Linked DNA regions of Saccharophagus degradans 2-40. The protein of the gene in region 2 interacts with the protein of the main gene of each other region in a pairwise test. Links are inferred from orthologs where the notes say so. Each region holds a gene or a part of one and is shown on either strand. Other genes may lie near its edges. The genes, in order: gyrB and gyrA.

Evidence for each region.
Region 1: the proteins of gyrA (region 2) and gyrB interact in binary tests that used the Escherichia coli proteins (3 or more experiments, as listed by UniProt). The link is inferred for Saccharophagus degradans 2-40 from one-to-one orthologs.

What each region holds. Positions count from the first base shown.
Region 1 is NC_007912.1:1,298-14,800, reverse strand. Bases 7,652-10,718 are described here. They hold gyrB (DNA topoisomerase (ATP-hydrolyzing) subunit B), read right to left. Parts: upstream 10,365-10,718; coding sequence 7,938-10,364; downstream 7,652-7,937. Other genes in these bases: recF (DNA replication/repair protein RecF), read right to left, coding at 10,401-10,718; SDE_RS00035 (GyrI-like domain-containing protein), read right to left, coding at 7,652-7,767. Outside these bases: glyS (glycine--tRNA ligase subunit beta), read left to right, coding at 1-1,293; SDE_RS00065 (lysophospholipid acyltransferase family protein), read left to right, coding at 1,407-2,129; SDE_RS00060 (DUF6524 family protein), read left to right, coding at 2,132-2,548; SDE_RS00055 (two-component system sensor histidine kinase NtrB), read left to right, coding at 2,601-4,040; SDE_RS00050 (RDD family protein), read right to left, coding at 4,111-4,626; SDE_RS00045 (DUF4870 domain-containing protein), read right to left, coding at 4,703-5,086; SDE_RS00040 (acetoacetate--CoA ligase), read right to left, coding at 5,137-7,077; more of SDE_RS00035, read right to left, coding at 7,294-7,651; more of recF, read right to left, coding at 10,719-11,504; dnaN (DNA polymerase III subunit beta), read right to left, coding at 11,553-12,656; chromosomal replication initiator protein DnaA, read right to left, coding at 12,844-13,503. UniProt on the Escherichia coli protein: DNA gyrase negatively supercoils closed circular double-stranded DNA in an ATP-dependent manner to maintain chromosomes in an underwound state.
Region 2 is NC_007912.1:2,736,794-2,743,555, forward strand. What follows is about bases 2,621-5,854. They hold gyrA (DNA gyrase subunit A), read right to left. Parts: upstream 5,482-5,854; coding sequence 2,821-5,481; downstream 2,621-2,820. Other genes in these bases: pheA (prephenate dehydratase), read right to left, coding at 2,621-2,790; SDE_RS11265 (TRZ/ATZ family hydrolase), read left to right, coding at 5,758-5,854. Also shown: SDE_RS11250 (bifunctional prephenate dehydrogenase/3-phosphoshikimate 1-carboxyvinyltransferase), read right to left, coding at 1-1,672; more of pheA, read right to left, coding at 1,669-2,620; more of SDE_RS11265, read left to right, coding at 5,855-6,762. UniProt on the Escherichia coli protein: A type II topoisomerase that negatively supercoils closed circular double-stranded (ds) DNA in an ATP-dependent manner to maintain chromosomes in an underwound state.

The DNA.
Region 1 (13,503 bases), 2.7 Mb from region 2 along the record:
GGTCGTTTTGACGAATCGTTTTTATCGGTACCCGCCGAAGCACTTATTTCTTCAATGAAAGAGCACCAAAAGTACTTCCACGTAGTAGATAGCAAAGGCGCATTGTTGCCTTACTTTATTACTGTATCCAATATTGAAAGTACCGACCCTGCGCAGGTTATTGACGGCAACGAGCGCGTTATTCGCCCGCGCTTAGCCGACGCCGCCTTCTTTTTTGAAACCGATAAGAAAAGCAGCTTAGAAGCTCGTCGCGAAAAGCTTAAGTCGGTAGTGTTCCAAGCGAAGTTAGGTACCATTTACGACAAAACTCAACGCATTACCGGTTTATCGCAGCATATCGCCGACAAGTTATCTATTGATGCAAGCAATGCGGTGCGTGCTGCGCAACTGTGTAAATCTGACCTTGTAAGCAATATGGTGTACGAGTTCCCAGAGATGCAGGGCATTGCAGGTTACAGTTACGCACTGAACGACGGCGAAAACGAAACTGTTGCGCAGGCAATTGTTGAACAATATATGCCTAAATTTGCGGGCGATACTCTGCCAGCTAGCGACGAAGGCACCATTGTAGCCTTAGCAGACAGGTTAGATACCATTACCGGTATTTTCGGCATTGGCCAAACGCCTACAGGCTCCAAAGATCCTTTCGCCCTGCGCCGTGCATCTCTGGGTGCGTTGCGCTTGCTGGTAGAAAAGGGTTACGAGCTGGACTTACGTGATTTAATTACTCAAGCCGCCGGCCAATTTAGCGACCTGCCTAAAGCAGACTCAGTAGTAGAAGATGTATTGGCATACATGCTTGAGCGCTTCAAAGCTTGGTACGAAGAAGCCAATATTCCTTCTGAAGTATTCCAAGCAGTAAGTGCAAAACAGCTTTCTACGCCGTTAGATATTAACAATCGTGTTTACGCTGTTAATAGCTTCTACTCATTGCCGCAAGCTGCTGCACTGGCTTCGGCCAACAAGCGTGTGTCGAATATTTTGGCCAAAAACGATGCTGAAGTAGCCGGTGAAGTAGATGCAGCATTACTTACCGAAGCCGCCGAAATTGCCTTGGCCAAGCAAGTGCAAAAAATGCAAACTGCGGTTACCCCGCTGTTAGCCGAGCGCAACTACGAGCAAGCCCTAACAACATTGGCAGGCTTGCGCGAAGCAGTAGATAGCTTTTTTGACGATGTAATGGTGATGACCGACGACCTAGCCGTAAGAAATAACCGCTTAGCGCTGCTAAGCAAACTGCGTGAACTGTTTTTACACGTAGCAGATATTTCTTTGTTAGCGGTTAAAGCGTAATTAGTAAATACAGTGGTAGGCCCTGTGGCTTGCCACTTATTTTATTGATTGATTTTTAGTAGCAGCAAGTACGCTTCCCATTTAGCTGTGGTTGTATAAAGGATTGCATTATTTTGTCTTCTGTTCGCAATACTGTTTTCACAATTGTTTATGCGCTTAGCGTTATATTTTACGGCACACTTTCGTTAACGCTTTATGTGTTACCTACGCGTGCAAGGCACAAAATTATATCCACTTGGACAAACTTTATTATTTGGTGGCTAAAAATTAGCTGCAATATAAACCACAAACTAGTGGGTGCAGAGAATATAAAAAACCTCCAATCGCCTGTAGTGGTTATGTCTAAACACCAAAGCGCATGGGAAACGTTTTTTCTGCAAACAATTTTTTGGCCGTCTTCAACCATATTAAAAAAGGAGCTAGTAAAAATACCTTTTTTTGGTTGGGGTTTATTGGGTTTGAACCCAATACCTATAGATAGAAGCAACCCGCGCGAGGCACTCAAGCAAGTAAAAGCCGGTGGCTTAAAGCGCATAGAAGACGGCTATAACTTAATTATTTTTCCTGAAGGTACACGCTTGGCACCGGGCGAGCGCAAGAAATATGCGCGCAGTGGTGCAGATATTGCGGTGGCCTGCGGCGCCGATGTGATTCCGGTTGCGCACAATGCTGGCACCTGTTGGCCAGCCCGCAAAAAAGGCAAAATAGCCGGCATGATAGATATTCACATAGGCCAACCTATTTCTACTGCCGGCAAAACCAGTAAACAAGTAATAGACGAAGTGGAAAACTGGATTGAATCCACCATGGAAACCTTACCGTTAAAGCAGGCTTAACTATGCAAAAATTTACTTGGAGTGGCTTCGGGTTACGCTTCTTATTCGCCTTGGTATTGGTGTTAGCCACCTATAACCCTACCGGCTATTCCTACGCACATTGGTTCGGTAATTTATTTCCATCTATTACAGCCGCCGTGGCACTGTGCGGCATAGTACTTACCATAGGCTGGGTAGTTTATGTGCGCGCAACACTTCGTTCACTCGGCCCCATTGGCCTTGGCTTAACCGGCGCCTTGTTTGGGTGCCTTATATGGCTATTTATAGATTTAGGCTGGCTATCGCTTGAAAATATATCGGTCATTACTTGGTTAATACTAATAGTGCTGGCTGCTATTTTGGCATTAGGCATGTCTTGGTCCCATGTGCGCAGGCGCTTATCGGGCCAAGTAGATACGGATGATCTAGACGATAATTAATCCACCTAGGCGTTAGCTCCTATTTTTACTGCATACAAGATGTAAAAAATTTATGAAGAAGTATTTGTTTATAGCAAGCCAGTTATTTTTATTTACCTACGCTTGCCAAGCGCATGCGGGGTTTATGCATTATTTTAAAAACCCCGATGGCTCTACTAAGTGGCAACACATTGCCAACTTTTCGAGCAGCGTTTTAATTTTATTATTGTTAATTACCGCTATATTTTTGTTCTTTAGCGTACGCCGCGCCCACAAAGCTAACAAAGAACTTAAATTAATACGCGACGATTTAGAGCAGCGTGTAATAGAGCGTACAGCAACCTTAGACGAATCTAACCGCCTATTGCAACGCGCCAACCAAATGCTAGAAGGCGAAATAAGCCAGCACAAAGAAACCACTGCGCTTTTACAATCGTCTGAGGCTTACACCAAAAGCATTTTAGACTCTATGCCGCTAATGCTTATTGGACTGAATAAAGACCTGGGTGTAACCCAGTGGAACAACTGGGCAGAAAAGTCCACCGGTATACCAGCAGATAAAGTTGTAGGCAAATACCTTTGGGACGCTTACCCCACCATTACCCTTACACCCGATCAAATTAACGAGGTGTTAGAAAAAGGTGAAACCGTCACCATCAAACACAGCCAACGCGGCCAGTATTATTTCGATATTACTATTTATGCCCTTAAAGGCCATCGCGAAACAGGCCTTGTGGTACTGGTCGACGATGTAACCCAACAGAGCAAAGCCGAGAATTTGCTAATTCAACGCGATAAGTTTTCTGCAATGGGTGAACTTGCAGCCGCCATGGCGCACGACATTAATATACCGTTGCGTGCCATTGTGCGCGATATTCACGAGTTGCGTGAAAATATTAGTGGCGAAGAAATTAGCCCGCGCACACTTACGCGCTGGTTAGACGACGCTAAAGAAAACAGCCGTCAAGCGTCGGCCATTATTAGCCACCTGCTTGAATTCTCGAACAGCGAAAGCCAAGAGAAGCAGCTTACTTCTATACCTAATATTATTGATCACTCGGTATTAATTGCAGGCTCTATGTTCTCCGATACCGATGGCCTGAAGTTTAAAGATATTCAAATAGAACGCAATTACGCTAGTGACCTACCCCAAGTACCTTGCCATATTTCAGAACTGCAACAGGTATTTTTAAGTTTGCTGCGCCACGCCTGTTACTCGTTGGTTAAATCACCCAAGAAGAGCGAAAAGCCGAGCATCAATATTTCGGTAAGTGAATTCTACGATTCCATGTGGATAAAAATTCAACACAATGGCCGTGGCTTAACAAGCGACGAGCAAATGACCATATTCGAGCCCTTCTACCAGAACGAAGCTATCTCGAATGGTTGTGACTTAGAAAATCGTTTGTCGTTTTCTTATTTTATTATTACCGAGCACCATCACGGGCAAATGGCTGTTACGTCCGATGAGAATGTAGGCAGCACGTTCCATATTCAATTATTGCTGCGTTAAAAATTACAGAACAAAAAAAGCCCGCATTAGGTATGTAGCCTATGCGGGCTTTTTTATGGCTGTGTGGTTATTAATCTTGCTGTACTTTAATAACTATGGTGTTGGCAATTAAATCGTGCACACACTGTTTGCTCTTACCAAAAATAAATAGCACATCTACAATGCTCATCCATGGGCCAATAAACGGCACTATAGACGCTACCTGAACAGGCAACACCCGAAAGCTCATTACTTTACCCAAGGGCAATATCTCATGGGTACTCGCACTTACTATTTTAGTACCCAACAGTTTTTTACCTATAGTTTGGCCGTTGGTATAAAGAAAGTAGCCGTTTAGGCAAACAAAAATAAGCAAACCAATTGCGGTTAGGGTAAGCGTTAGCAAAAAGGTAGGCTTCTCGCCACTTATAATGGTTTCCCATACTCCTAGCACAATCATCACAGGAATATATACCGCCATAAAAGCAATGCTATCTACTATTGCACCGCCCAGCCTATACCAGCGCCCAGCAAGCTCAATTTCACTAACATTATTTTCATCTAACAATTTAGATTCAGGCGCTTTATAAATATCATTATCAGACATTACTGTTTCCGTTTTTAATTTATTTTAGATATAAAAAAGCCCGAATTAATCCGGGCTTTTTGCAAACTTAGAATTGTTACACTTTAAAAAATTTGATGCTAATTGGGTAGGGCCAAAGCTCGCCATTGTTTGCTTTAATAGCGCCAATAACAATAAACACCAAGCTAGTAATACACACACCAATTAAAAGCGGTATACCAATTACTAGAGCAATTAGCATAAAGGCTACAACGCAGTAAATAGTAGAACTAATTACCCAGTTCAACACTACTTTACCGTGTTTATTAATATTCTCGCTTTGGTCTTTATTGGTTGCCCACATAACAATCGGTAAAATTAGGCCGCCGAATGGAATAATAAAGCCAGTAAGCTGAGATAAATGCATCAACATTATAAATACGTTTTCTTCCATACCCCACGGTTTAAATTCTGAATTCGACGATGTTGGTAACTCGCTCATAGGTCACTCCCTGTTGTTTAGCGTTAATGTACTAGCAGGTTTTGCACCTGCTAGCGGTACAGCTCATATTCGCTTAAACACTCTGGGTTGGCAATAGCGTCTATATTAGTTATTTCTTTTCCGTTAACTATTCGACTTACCGCTAACTCCATCTTCTTACCTGAGCGCGTGTAAGGAATATCCACCACGCTTATTACCCGCTTAGGTACATGCCTTGGCGTGGTGTTTTGTTTAATACGCTGCTTAATCTCAGTTATTCGCCCGTCAGTAAGGGTCTGGTTTGGCATGGGCTTAACAAATAGGTATAAATCAACATCGCCGTCCACTTGCTTACCTATGCACACAGTATCCTGTATGTAATCAAAGCTTTCGGTTTGACGGTATATTTCACTGGTACCTATGCGCACCCCGCCAGGGTTTAGGGTGGCATCACTGCGGCCGTAGATAACCGCCCCGCCGTGTTCGGTTATGGCAATAAAGTCTCCGTGATACCACACGTTCGCAACTTGGTTAAAGTATGCATTATTTATTTTCTGGTTGTCGGCGTCGTTTAAAAAACCGAGCGGCCTAGAGGGAAAGCTCTGCCGGCAAATTAACTCACCCTCTTTACCGCGCTCTACTCTAGCACCATTTTCATCCACGCAATCTACCGCCATACCCAAGCCTGCGCACTGCAACTCACCTTTATACACAGGTAGCAAAGGGTTACCTAAAAAGAAGCAGCCCAAAATATCAGTGCCGCCCGAAATGCTCGCCAGTGCTACATCTTGCTTTATATGTTGGTAAACAAAGTCGTATTGCTCGGGCAATAAGGGTGAGCCGGTAGAAAGTATTGATTCTAAGCTCGCTAAATTTAGCGTTTTTAGCCCGTCTGTTTCGCCTTCTAAAGCTTTAAGAAACTTTGGCGAGGTACCAAAAATATTGATATTAAGTTTATCTATTAAGGCACAGTAATCGATTATAGTCGGCTTGGTTGGGCTACCTTCGTATAGGGTAACGGTGCCGCCAAAAAATAAGCCGCTAACCAGCCAGTTCCACATCATCCAACCGCAGGTAGTAAAGAAGAATAGATTCTTTTGTTCGGTCACATCTGCGTGCAAACCCAGCTCTTTAATATGCTGCAACAACACACCGCCCACCGTATGCACAATGCATTTAGGCTGGCCAGTGGTGCCCGACGAATACATTATGTAGAGCGGGTCTGCGAATTTTCGCTTCACGTATTTAGGCGTTTCACACTCGCTAGTGGTGTTTACAACCTGTTGCCACATTTGAGCATTGGGAATCGCAGCTAAGGCCGCGTCTTGATCGGCATCGTTTAAAAAGTCGACCAATATCACTTTTTTGATGCTTTTTACTTTTTTAACGATGTTCGCTATTTTTTGCGTTAAATCGAATCTTTTACCGTTATATTGGTAGGCTAGCGCCGCGATTAAAACTTTGGGCTCCGATTGCCCAAAACGGTCTATAACGCCCTCTTCACCGAAGTCGCAACTCGTTGATGTAAACACACCACCCAGCCCTGTTGCGGCCAGCATACTTATGGTTGTGGCCGGTATATTGGGCATATAACAGGCCAGCACGTCATCTTCTTTAATGCTATCGGCAATACCTGCCTGCAAAGCAGCAACACTTTTGCGAAGGTCGGCATAGGTAATACTTTGTACCTCGCCCGACTCTAAAATACCGTATAGCGCGCGCTGTTGTGGTTTGCCCTTATGTAACAGGTTTTCGGCAAAGTTAAGCTCAACATTGGGGAACCAACCATATTCACTAAAGCCCCAATCTGTATTGGCGGGCAGTAAAGAACCGCTGTATTGCACATCGAAGAAGTCGAACAGGCTAGTCCAAAACTCGGCAGCACGCTCCACCGAAAACCGATGTAGTTCTGGGTAGGTTTCTATTCCTAGAGAGTAGCGAGAATTTAAGTATTGAATATACGCCGACATGGTACATGCCGCTTTGCGCTCTTCGCTGGGTTGCCAAAGCACGGGGACCTCCTAACAATGTGGCCACAAATAAAGGTTTATTACAGGCACTAAACACGGAGAAACTTATTAAATTTGCGAGCAGCAAGGCGAAAGACTACAAAAACACCGTTGCTGCACTGCAGTATAAACCCAGATTATTCGCTTTGGCTAGATGGCTGCATATTTATCTTTGCCGGTTTCAAACTAGAGCCAACACCTTTAAATATGCGTAAGTTGTTAGCTGTGAGAAATAGGGATAAATAGATCTGTCTCCCATTTAGTCTCATTTAAAGTAGTCTCTGGCCCCACGCGATAGATTTCCCGAAATAGTTGCTTGCGGGTTTGCTGCGGGTACCTAGCTTTATACTCGGCACCGAAAGCAGTCCACGCCTCGTAAAGCCCCGTGTATGGGCCAATATGGGTTGTTTTAAATGCACTTACCGCGGGCAAGTCAATGGTTCTTACCTTTCCAACTGGTGCTAAATCATCGGCTATTGGAAAACCAACTTCAAAATCAAAATGCGTATCAAACACCGAAAGATGGTAGGCGAACATTGGGCCAACAGGCGACAAGCCTGCATTAGTAATAGCACCTAACACCGCATTCACAGCCGGCCCCATTTCTTCACTTACATCGCTTCTGGGGATAGTTAAATGCAGAGCGGCTGCCTTGATGCTAGGTAAACCTACTAACTCGTATTTATTACTCATATCTCTCACTCGGTTCTCGTTTTGCGGTAGATATTGGCAGTGTTGCTGTTATTACTAACGATAACTTAGCAGTTATATTTGCTTAGTGATTTTTTATTGGGGCAATAAAAAGCCCGCTTAGCGGGCTTTAGTTTTTATATCATCTATTAAAAATTACTTTCTAATAGTTTTTACACATCCAAGTTAGCAACAGAAAGCGCGTTCGTTTCAATAAATTCGCGACGCGGCTCTACGTTATCGCCCATTAGGCAGGTAAAGATTTGGTCGGCGCCGATGGCGTCTTCTACTGTTACTTGTAGCATGCGGCGAGTTTCTGGGTCCATGGTGGTTTCCCATAGCTGCTCGGGGTTCATCTCACCCAACCCTTTGTAGCGCTGAATACCGTAGCCTTTTTTGGATTCGGCCATAATCCAATCTAATGCTTCTTTAAATGTGCTAACTGGTTGCTTGCGCTCGCCTTTGGCAACGTAAGCACCCTCTTCGATTAAGCCGCTAAGGGTTTCGCCCAGTTTATGCATGCTTTTGTAATCTTCAGAGCCGAATAAATCTTCATTTAAACGGGTTTTATGGCCAACGCCGTGCGCAACAATAGTTAGCTCTGGAATAAAGGTGTGGCGCTCTTTGTTTTCGATGGTGTTAACAACGTAGCGGTGTGTTTTAGAGGCTGCGTTTAGCACTTCTAGTTTGGCAGTGAGTAGCTCGCACCACGCATCTACCGCTGCTTTGTCGGTAAGTGACTCTTTGTTTAGCGCGGGTAAGTAGATCATTTCTTCTAACACGTGATCTGGGTACAAGCGCGATAGCTTTTCGATGGTGCTCATCACTTTACGGTATTCAATAACCAGTGCTTCTAACTGGGCACCAGATAGCGGTGGCGCTTCTGCAGATACATGTAATGCAGAGGTTTCCATAGCTGCGTTAGTTAAGAATTGGGTTAACGCATCATCGTCTTTTAAGTATTGCTCTTGCTTGCCTTTGGCAATTTTATACAGCGGTGGTTGCGCAATATAAACATGGCCGCGTTCAATAAGCTCACGCATTTGACGGAAGAAGAAGGTAAGTAACAGTGTGCGGATGTGCGAACCATCCACGTCAGCATCCGTCATGATAATAATGCTGTGGTAACGCAGTTTTTCTGGGTTAAATTCTTGCGCACCAATACCACAACCGAGTGCTGTAATAAGGGTACCCACCTCTTGCGAGGATAGCATTTTGTCAAAACGGGCTTTTTCTACGTTAAGAATCTTACCTTTAAGCGGCAAAATAGCTTGTGTGCGACGGTCTCGGCCTTGTTTGGCGGAACCGCCTGCCGAGTCACCCTCCACTAGGTAAATTTCAGAAAGTGCTGGGTCTTTCTCTTGGCAATCGGCCAGTTTACCTGGCAGGCCTGCTATATCCAGTGCGCCTTTACGACGGGTCATTTCGCGCGCTTTACGGGCAGCTTCACGTGCGCGTGCAGCTTCCATCATTTTGCCCACAATTTGCTTCGCTTCTTGCGGGTTTTCTAGCAGGTATTCGCTAAACGATTTACTTAGCTCTTGCTCTACTGCTGTTTTAACTTCAGACGATACGAGTTTGTCTTTGGTTTGCGAAGAGAATTTAGGGTCTGGTACTTTTACAGAGATAATCGCCGTTAAGCCTTCACGGGCGTCGTCACCAGTGGTATTTACCTTCTCTTTCTTTAGCAGGCCTTCAGATTCTATGTAGCTGTTTAGGTTACGCGTTAATGCAGCACGGAAACCCGCTAAGTGAGTACCACCATCGCGCTGTGGAATGTTGTTGGTGTAACAGAATATGTTTTCTTGGAAGCTGTCGTTCCACTGTAGTGCTACTTCTACACCTACACCGTCTTCTTCGCGGAAGGTAGAGAAATGAATAACTTTGTTTATTGGGTTTTTATTCTGGTTTAAGTAACCAACAAAGGCCTTCAATCCACCTTCGTATTCAAATACATCTTCTTTACCGCTGCGCTCATCAATTAACACAATGCGCACGCCAGAGTTCAAGAACGATAGCTCACGTAGGCGCTTACCTAGTTGATCGAAGTGGAATTCGATATTGGTAAAGGTTTCTGCAGAGGGTTTGAAATGAACTTGGGTACCAGATACTTCCGTCTCTCCTATAACTGTAAGCGGTGCTTGAGGAACACCGTGGTGATATACCTGCTCAAATACTTGGCCACCACGACGAATAGTAAGCGTTAATACTTCAGATAGTGCGTTAACAACCGATACACCCACACCGTGCAAGCCGCCGGAAACCTTGTAGGTATTGTCATCAAACTTACCGCCTGCGTGCAGTACAGTCATAATTACTTCTGCTGCAGACACACCCTCTTCGTGCATTTCGGTAGGAATACCACGGCCGTTGTCCGACACGGTTACCGATTCATTAGGGTGAATTACAACTTTAATCTCGTTACAGTGGCCAGCCAAAGCTTCGTCGATGGAGTTATCTACAATCTCAAACACCATGTGGTGCAAGCCAGTACCGTCGTCGGTATCGCCAATATACATACCTGGGCGCTTGCGTACTGCATCTAAACCTTTAAGTACCTTAATACTGGAGGAGTCGTAATTGCGTTGTTCTTCACTCATATTATTTTCCTAAAACCTACATCACTGTGGGTAATATTATTGAGAAACCGTTACTTCACCTTGTTTCACGTGAAACATTTTTATTGCTTCGTTCTTTTGTAGGGGCCATACAGACGCTAACTTATTCGCGTCCACCCCTGTAACAAATACCTGCGCACCTAAATTACTTAGCCAGCCACTGAGTATAGCTATATGATTTGCATCCAACTCGGAAGGCATATCATCTAACAGGAACACCGGCGTGCGCCCTATTTGTGTTTTGTAAACTTGCGCTTCTGCTATATGCAAAGCGTTAATTACTGCCTTCTGCTGGCCGCGAGATAAAACCTCTACTGCAGGCGAGCCATTAGCTGTAATTTTTAAATCAGATTTATGCGGGCCTAAGATGGTGTAGCCTAGTTTTCTATCACGCGCGAAAGCCTGCTCTAACTGTTTTGGAAAGCTTAGCTCCCCCTCTTTCCAACCCGGCTGATAAGCCAACGTTAAATCTACGTTATCCGCAAACTTACACTCACCCATAAGCGCTTTAAACGCCTGAATAAGCGGTGTTATACACTCAACACGGCATTCATCTATGGTAGCCGCCAACCCTGCGATTTGCTCATCCCAGGGGCGTAGGTCGGAATAGGCTATTTTATCATGTCGCAGCAAACTATTCCGTTGTTTTACACATTTAACGTAGTTTGCCCAAGCTGTTTTGAATTCATGTTTCACGTGAAACACTAACCAATCAAAGAACTTGCGCCTAGCTTTAGAGCCACCCTCTAACAAAGCAAAGGTATGGGCATCTATTATCTGAACAGGTAAGTTGGTGGCGAGCTGAGCGGATGACTTTGCACTTAAACCATCCAACTTAGCTGTGCTCTTGCCAGACCACTCGCGTTGCACACCTACCTTAAATGCGTCACTACCTTCTACCGTGGCAAACACAGTAAATGCTGTAGTTGTGTCTTGAATCAGACGTCTGTACTTGTGGGTACGAAAGGATCGACAGTGAGCAAGTACGCTTATAGCTTCTAACAGACTGGTTTTACCCGAGCCATTTTCACCGTAAACAAGGTTGAGCGTTGGGCTTGGTGTTATATCTACCAAGCCCAAATTGCGAAACTGCTGTACTTTTAAGTTCGAGAGATGGGGCACTAAAGCGGCCTAAGAACTAAAGGGAGGAAAATAACCTATCGGAATAGGTTATAGACGCATTGGCATTACTACATATACAGAGTCGGCGTTTTCTGGCTCTTCTAGCAAAGCACTGCTATTAGAATCAGAAAGCGTCATTTTAATCTTGTCTGTATCTAGTACGTTGGTTACATCTTGTAGGTAGCTAACGTTAAAACCTACCTCAATTGAGTCACCTTCATACTCTACGGCTACTTGATCCTCAGCTTCTTCTTGCTCTGGGTTGTTAGCAATAATAGTAAGCTGGCCAGTTTCTAATAGAAGACGCACACCGCGGTATTTCTCGTTAGAAAGAATAGCTGTACGGGCAAATGCTTGTTTTAGTACAGCGCGCTCACCCAATACAATCTTGTCCCCACCCTTAGGTAATACGCGCTCGTAATCTGGGAACTTGCCGTCTACAAGCTTGGAGGTAAAGGTGTATTCAGTAGTGGTAGCACGAATATGGTTAGGGCCCATAGTTAGCTCAACATTTTCTTCTGAATCGTTAAGCAAGCGCGACAATTCAATAACACCCTTACGCGGCAAAATTGCCTGTACTGGCTCTGCTACATCTATATTGATTGGGCGAGTACACATGGCTAATCGGTGGCCATCGGTAGACACTACACGTAAAGCTCCTGCTCGCACTTCCCACAACATACCATTTAAGTAGTAACGAACATCTTGCTGCGCCATAGCAAACGCAGTGCGATCAATAAGGCGCTTAACCTCTTTTTGCTCGCAGCTAAAGTTAATATCGTTGCTGCCCTGCTCTACCGCTGGGAATTCATTGGCAGATAAAGATGAAAGCGTAAAACGACTGCGGCCACTTTTTACAGTAACTTTCTGATCATCAAGCGTAAACTCAATAACTGAACCGTCTGGTAGTGCACGACATATATCTAGGAACTTCTTAGCGGGTACAGTAATTTCGCCTTCGCTAATTGCCTGATCGACAGTTACGCGGCCCACAATCTCTACCTCAAGGTCTGTACCTGTAAGCGACAACTGCTCGCCTTCTAATACAATCAATACGTTTGCCAACACGGGCAATGTTTGACGACGCTCTACCACACCGGCAACCAACTGTAGTGGTTTAAGAATAGTTTCACGTGAAACAATGAATTTCATGGGAGGTTCCCTTTATATGTCCTGAAAAATTGCTATGTAATACTGCTATAGATTCGTTACGTTTTTTACGGGTTAACCTTAAGGGTTAAGCTCTCTAACAACTAAGATGTTATTTATATAAGTTGCTATTTATATTAGATATTTTGATAACCCGTAGGATACCACTGGGCACCCAGCGCAGGTAGCGTTAGGTGGTGAGTGTACGCAAAAGATTCTTAACATCTTCTCTAATATCTGCGTCCGACTCGATCATTTCTTTAATTTTACGGCATGCGTGCAAAACCGTTGTGTGGTCTCGCCCACCAAACGCTTCGCCAATTTCGGGCAAACTGTGGTGTGTTAGGTCTTTCGCTAAATACATTGCCACTTGCCTAGGCCGTGCTACTGAACGGCTGCGCCTTTTAGAGTGCAGATCCGATACTTTAATTTTGTAATACTCGGCTACTACGCGCTGAATGTTATCGATACTTACTAGGCGGTCTTGCAGGGCCAACAAATCTTTAAGTGCTTCGCGCACAAGCTCTACCGAAATATCTCTGCCGGTAAAGTGGGCATTGGCTATCACACGCTTTAGTGCTCCTTCTAACTCACGCACGTTAGAGCGTATACGCTGGGCAATAAAGAATGCCGCGTCGTTAGGTAAAGGGGCGCCCACCTGCTCTGCTTTGCGCTTTAATATTGCCACGCGGGTTTCTAACTCTGGCGGTTCGATAGCAACAGTTAACCCCCAGCCAAAGCGGGATTTGAGACGCTCCTCTAAGCCATTGATTTCTTTAGGGTATCTGTCGCAGGTTAAAATAATTTGCTGACCGCCTTCCAAAAGCGCATTAAACGTATGGAAGAACTC
Region 2 (6,762 bases):
TAATTGCAGCGGCAACCAAAAAGAAGGTGGCAGAAGAAATGTCTGCAGGAATATCAATATCAGTAGCGGTAAGCTTGCCACCAGACTCAACCGTAATGGTGTCGCCAGTGCGCTGCACATCGTAACCAAAACCACGCAACATACGCTCTGTGTGATCACGTGTTGGCGCAGGCTCGGTTACGCTGGTTTTGCCTTCAGCGTACAAACCGGCTAACAACAAGCAAGATTTAACCTGTGCGCTCGCCATTGGCATATCGTAATTAATACCTTTAAGCGCTGCGCCGCCGTGAATTTTTAGCGGTGGACGGCCTTCGTTAGCTGTGGCAATTGAAGCGCCCATTTCAGCCAATGGCAAAGCAACGCGATTCATTGGTCGCTTTGTTAAAGATTCATCACCGGTAAGTTCAGATTCAAACTTTTGACCAGCCAAAATACCTGCCAGCAAACGCATTGAGGTACCAGAGTTACCAACATACAGCGGGCCACTTGGTGCCTGCAGACCGTGCAAACCAACACCGTGAACAGTCACACGACCATCTTCTGGCCCTTCTATTACTACGCCCATATCGCGGAAGGCTTGTAGAGTTGCAAGTGCGTCTTCGCCCTCTAAAAAGCCTTCTACATGTGTTACACCCTCGGCGAGCGAACCCAACATAATTGAGCGGTGAGAAATAGATTTATCACCAGGAACACGAATTGTGCCTTGTACGGTTCCGCCTGGGGCAACTTTATATACGATGTGGGAGTGAGCATTTTCTTGCATAGTTTTACTGTACGCCTGATGAGATAGCATGTTAGTAAACCGGTCGCGCGCTGCTTTTGCGCGTGTAAACACGCCGGTAATGTTAGTGGCGTCTTCCGCTTCGATCATGCCGCGCAACCGTGTTAGGTTCGCTACAAACATGTCGATGGCTGAAAGTACGGCCGGTTTGTTTGACAGCATAATATCGCGCCACATGGTTGCGTCGCTGGATGCTATCCGAGTGAAATCTCTAAAACCTCCCGCTGCATAGCGGAAGATATTTTCGTTTTGGTGGTCGTGCGCAAGTGTGTCGACGAGCGAAAAAGCAATCGCGTGTGGCAAATGACTAGTAGATGCAAGTACGGCATCGTGCTCGTCTACATCCATTTCAAGCACTTCGGCCTGAACGGCTTGCCACATTTTCGTTACGCGCTCTATGTGGTTGACACCATTACCTTTTAAGGGGGTAAGAATTATTCGGTGATCAACATAAAGCTCTGGGTCTGCCGCATCTACACCGCTTTTTTCGGACCCAGCAATTGGGTGGCCCAATACAACTTGGCTAGGTTCGCCGCCGTAAATAGCAACAACATCGTCGCGTACGCTGCCTTTCACACTGGCACCATCGGTAATGGTTACGGCTGGCGATAAACAGCTTTTTATTTCTGCTAAAACTTTTTTTACAGTAAGCGTGGGCACGGCAATAAAAACCACATCCCCTTCGCCGAGCTCGCCAGCTAGCTCACTTATTTGAGTTGTGGCTCTATCTACCACTCCATTTGCAACAGCACGCTCGCAAACTTCTGCTCTGCGCGCTACGCCAATTACTTCGCTACACACGCCGCGCTTTTTACAGGCAGCCGCTAAACTGCCACCAATAAGGCCTATACCAACTACAACTAATTTATTAATTACCAGTGCAGTGTTCAAAGTACGCCTTTAGGGTATGAGCCTAATATTTTCAGATCTGAGGCTCTGCGCCCCACTTCCTCTAGCACTTTTTTAGCAACTGGCTCGCTGGCATGGCCGGCAAAATCTATAAAAAACACGTAGTTCCACGCACCGGTTGGCGATGGACGAGTTTCTACGCGGGTTAAATCTATGCCGTGCTGATGGAATGGCTCTAGCAAATTGTGCAACGCACCCGGCTCGTTTTTCATAGACACAACAATAGAAGTTTTATCTTCGCCGCTTGCACCTACGCTTTCTGCACCAATAATTAAAAAGCGCGTGGAGTTATCTGGCTGGTCTTCAATATTTTGTGCGTGGCTAGTAAGGCCGTATAAATCTGCCGCCATAGCGCCTGCAATGGCAGCTGAATTCCACTCGCCTTTTATTCGGCGTGCTGCTTCTGCATTACTGCTTACCGCTATACGCTCTGCACGAGGGTAATGTGCATCTAACCATTTTCTGCATTGCGCCAAAGACTGCGCATGAGAATAAATGCGCGAAATATTTTGTACGTGTGTTACATCAGAAACTAACAGGTGGTGATGAATACGCAGTACAACTTCACCACAAATTTTTACGCTACTGCCTAAAAAGTTATCTAAGGTGTGCGTAACCACGCCTTCGGTGGAGTTTTCTACCGGCACTACACCATAGTGCGCAGCACCAGATGCTACTTCGCGGAAAACTTCATCAATAGCGGGCAAAGAAACAGCTTGAGCGGAATGACCGAAATGCTTAAGTGCGGCTTGCTGGGTATAGGTGCCTTCTGGCCCCAAGTAAGCCACTTTTACTGGTGCTTCTAAAGCCAAGCAAGCAGACATTATTTCGCGAAATAAACGGGCAAACTCTTCGTTAGACAACGGACCCTTGTTACGCGCCATAGCATTGCGCAATACCTGTGCTTCGCGCTCTGGGCGATAAAACTTTGGCTCGGTGATATTAGAAAAGCGTTTTTTTACATGGGCAACTTCTACCGCACAATTTGCGCGAGCACATATTAAGTCGCCAATCTGCTGATCTATATCGTCTATTTTTACGCGCAATTCACCAAGAAGCGCCGCTTCTTCTGCACTAATTGGCTCGGATTTATCACTCACTACTGCATAACTCCGTAAATTAGGTGACGACTATGCGTCGTCACCAGTTGCGTCTTCGTCTGCGCCACTCACATCGGGAGCGTTCACATTCGCTTCGTTAGCATCTGCTGTATTTTCTACCACTGCAGATTCTTCGCCGCCTTCAACGGCTTCTGGCACAGGTGGCTCATCTATTCGCTCTAGGCCAACAATATGTTCGCCCTCTTTAACGCGAATTAAGCGAACACCCTGAGTGTTTCTGCCAGATAACGATACTTCGTCTGCACGTGTTCTAACCAAGGTACCCTGGTTAGAAATAAGCATAATTTCATCGCCTTCAAATACCTGAGTAGCACCAACCAAACAGCCGTTACGCTCAGACATCTGCATAGCAATTACGCCTTGCGAACCGCGGCCTTTTGCGGGGTATTCTGTAACTTCGGTACGCTTACCAAAGCCGTTTTCACTTACAGTAAGTACTTTACCGCCTTCTTCCGGCACAACCATGGCTATTACACTTACGTCGTCGGCCATGCGCACACCGCGTACACCGCGTGAAACTCGGCCCATAGAGCGAACATTTTCTTCGCTAAAGCGTGCAGCTTTACCAGCAGAAGTAAGCAAAATAATATCTTTTGTGCCGTCTGTAATTGCGGTGCCTACCAAGTGGTCGCCTTCAACCAAATCGATAGCACGTAAACCAACGCTACGTGGACGAGCAAATTGCGACAATGGTGTTTTCTTCACTGTGCCGTCTGCTGTCGCCATAAAGATAAAGTGATCGTCGTCGAACTCACGCACAGGCAGTATGCTAGTAATGCGTTCGCCCTCTTCTAGCGGCAATAAATTCACAACAGGTCGACCACGAGATTGACGACCAGCAACGGGTATTTGGTATACCTTTAGCCAGAACACTTTACCTACGCTGGTAAAGCACAATAAGTAATCATGAGTATTAGCAATTAATAGATGCTCTACGAAATCTTCATCTTTAACCGAGGTAGCCGCCTTACCCATGCCGCCGCGACGTTGCGCTTGGTATGCATCTAACGGCTGGCTCTTAGCATAGCCACCGTGCGAAATAGTCACTACGCGATCTTCTTCGCTGATGAGATCTTCGTGGGTAAGATCGGTCATGCTTTGCTGAATAACAGTACGACGCTCATCGCCGTAATCGTTATAAATAACTTCAAGCTCTTCACGAATTACGTTCATCAAACGCTCAGGGTTACCTAAAATTTCTAAGTAGCCTGCAATTTGAATTAATTTCTCTTCGTATTCAGCAAGTAATTTATCGTGCTCCATACCCGTTAAACGGTGGAGACGTAAATCTAGAATGGCTTGAACCTGAACCGGCGATAAGTAGTAGCTGCCATCTTCACGTAAACCAAATTCTTCTGGTAAGCCATCTGGGCGACAAGCGTTTTCGCCAGCGCGATCAAGGAATTCACTTACCGCACCTACTGGCCAGCCGCGAGCAAGCATGGCGTCGCGCGCATCGGCAGGGGTTGGCGAAGACTTAATTAAAGTAATTACTTCGTCGATATTGGCAATAGCTACAGCTTGGCCTTCTAACACATGGCCGCGCTCACGCGCCTTGCGCAACAAGTAAACCGTACGGCGTGTAACTACTTCGCGACGGTGTTTAACAAAGTATTCAAGCAACTCTTTTAGGTTTAATAGCTTGGGCTGATCATCCACCAGCGCAACGATATTAATACCGAATACGTTTTGTAGCTGTGTTTGAGCATACAAGTTGTTAAGTACAACTTCGCCCATCTCACCGCGTTTAATTTCTACAACTACGCGCAAGCCGTCTTTATCGGACTCGTCGCGAATTTCTGAAATGCCTTCTATTTTCTTTTCTTTTACCAGCTCGGCGATTTTTTCGATTAATCTCGCTTTGTTTACCTGGTAAGGGATTTCATTAATAACAATGGTTTCGCGGCCGGTTTTTTCGTTGGTTTCTACTTCGGCTTGCGCGCGAACATAGATACGACCACGACCAGTGCGGTATGCCTGCAAAATACCTGCACGGCCATTAATAATGGCACCCGTTGGGAAATCTGGACCAGGAATATGCTCCATTAACTCATCGATAGTAATTTCTGGGTTATCGATAAGCGCCAAACAACCTTTAATCACTTCGCGCAAGTTGTGCGGCGGAATGTTAGTTGCCATACCTACAGCAATACCGGACGAGCCGTTTACTAGTAAGTTGGGCACGCGGGTTGGCAATACGGCGGGAATAAGCTCTGTGCCATCGTAGTTGGGCACAAAATCGACGGTTTCTTTATCTAGGTCGGCAAGCAGTTCGTGCGAAATTTTGGCCATACGGATTTCCGTATAACGCATTGCCGCGGCGCTGTCGCCATCGATCGAACCGAAGTTACCCTGCCCGTCTACCAGCATATAACGCAACGAGAAAGGCTGCGCCATACGTACAATTGTGTCGTATACAGCGGAATCACCATGCGGGTGATATTTACCGATTACGTCACCTACCACACGGGCAGATTTTTTATAGGCTTTATTCCAGTCGTTATTCAATTCGCTCATTGCGAATAATACGCGGCGATGCACGGGTTTTAAGCCGTCTCGCACATCTGGAAGCGCACGCCCTACGATTACACTCATTGCGTAATCGAGGTAAGACTTTTTCAGTTCGTCTTCAATCGTGACAGGAAGGATTTCTTTAGCTATATCACCCATGTTTCTTGTTCCACCGATCAGGTGCGCGCACAAAAATGCGTGCAATCCTTATTGTTGTATTTTGGATGGAGTCGGGAACCCCCGAAAGGCGGCGATGATAGCATAAAAACGCCTCTCAAAGCACTATGAGCGCGTTTAGCCAAAATATTAGCTTGGGTAAGGGTTTCGTACAGCTGATCACACAGCGTAGTTTAAGGGGTATACTGAGCAGCACCGTTTAAAACGGCGCCCATAAACGCGCCTTTTCACTCACTTTTCAGTCAATTCGATTACGCCATGACCAACAAAACACCTGCCGACCTTATTGTAAGCGCCCGCTGGATATTGCCAGTTCGCCCAACAGGCCGCCTATATGAGCACTGCGCATTAGTAATACGAGATGGCAACATTATTGAAATTGTGCCAACTAGCGGTATAGACAGCCAATTTGACTACCAAGAGCACATCGATTTGCCCAATCAGCTACTTATGCCAGGGCTTATTAATATGCACGGGCATGCAGCCATGAGCTTGTTTAGGGGTTTGGCAGACGACTTACCGCTTATGGAGTGGCTGCAAGATCACATTTGGCCTGCTGAAGGTGAATGGGTAGACGAACAATTTGTGCTCGACGGTACTCAGCTAGCCATGGCCGAAATGCTATTAAGTGGCACCACTTGCTTCTCAGATATGTACTTTTACCCCGAAGCTGCTGCCGGCGCAGCCTTTGAAGCGGGTATGCGCGCCCAAATTAACTTTCCTATACTCGACTTTCCCACCCAATGGGGAAGCGGCCCCGAAGATTACATTCACAAAGGCCTAAAACTGCACGATAACTATCGCTCTGTAGATCTTATCAACATTGGCTTTGGCCCACATGCGCCTTACACAGTGTCTGATGAGCCTTTAAAGCGAATAGCGGTTTTAGCAGAAGAGCTGCAAGCCCCTATTCAAATACATATGCACGAAACCGCGCAAGAAGTAAGCGACTCGATAGCTAATTTTGGGGTGCGACCATTGCAACGCATTGCAGACCTAGGCCTACTCGGCCCCGCTACCCAGCTAGTGCATATGACGCAAATAGATGAACAAGACATAGCACTACTTACCACCTATTCTGCCCATGTAGTGCACTGCCCTGAATCTAACTTGAAATTGGCCAGCGGTTTTTGCCCTGTACATACACTGCAAGAGCACTGCATTAACACGTGCTTGGGCACAGACGGCGCTGCTTCGAACAACGACCTAAGCTTGTTTGACGAAATGCACACAGCAAGCTTGCTGGGCAAAGGCGTTGCACAA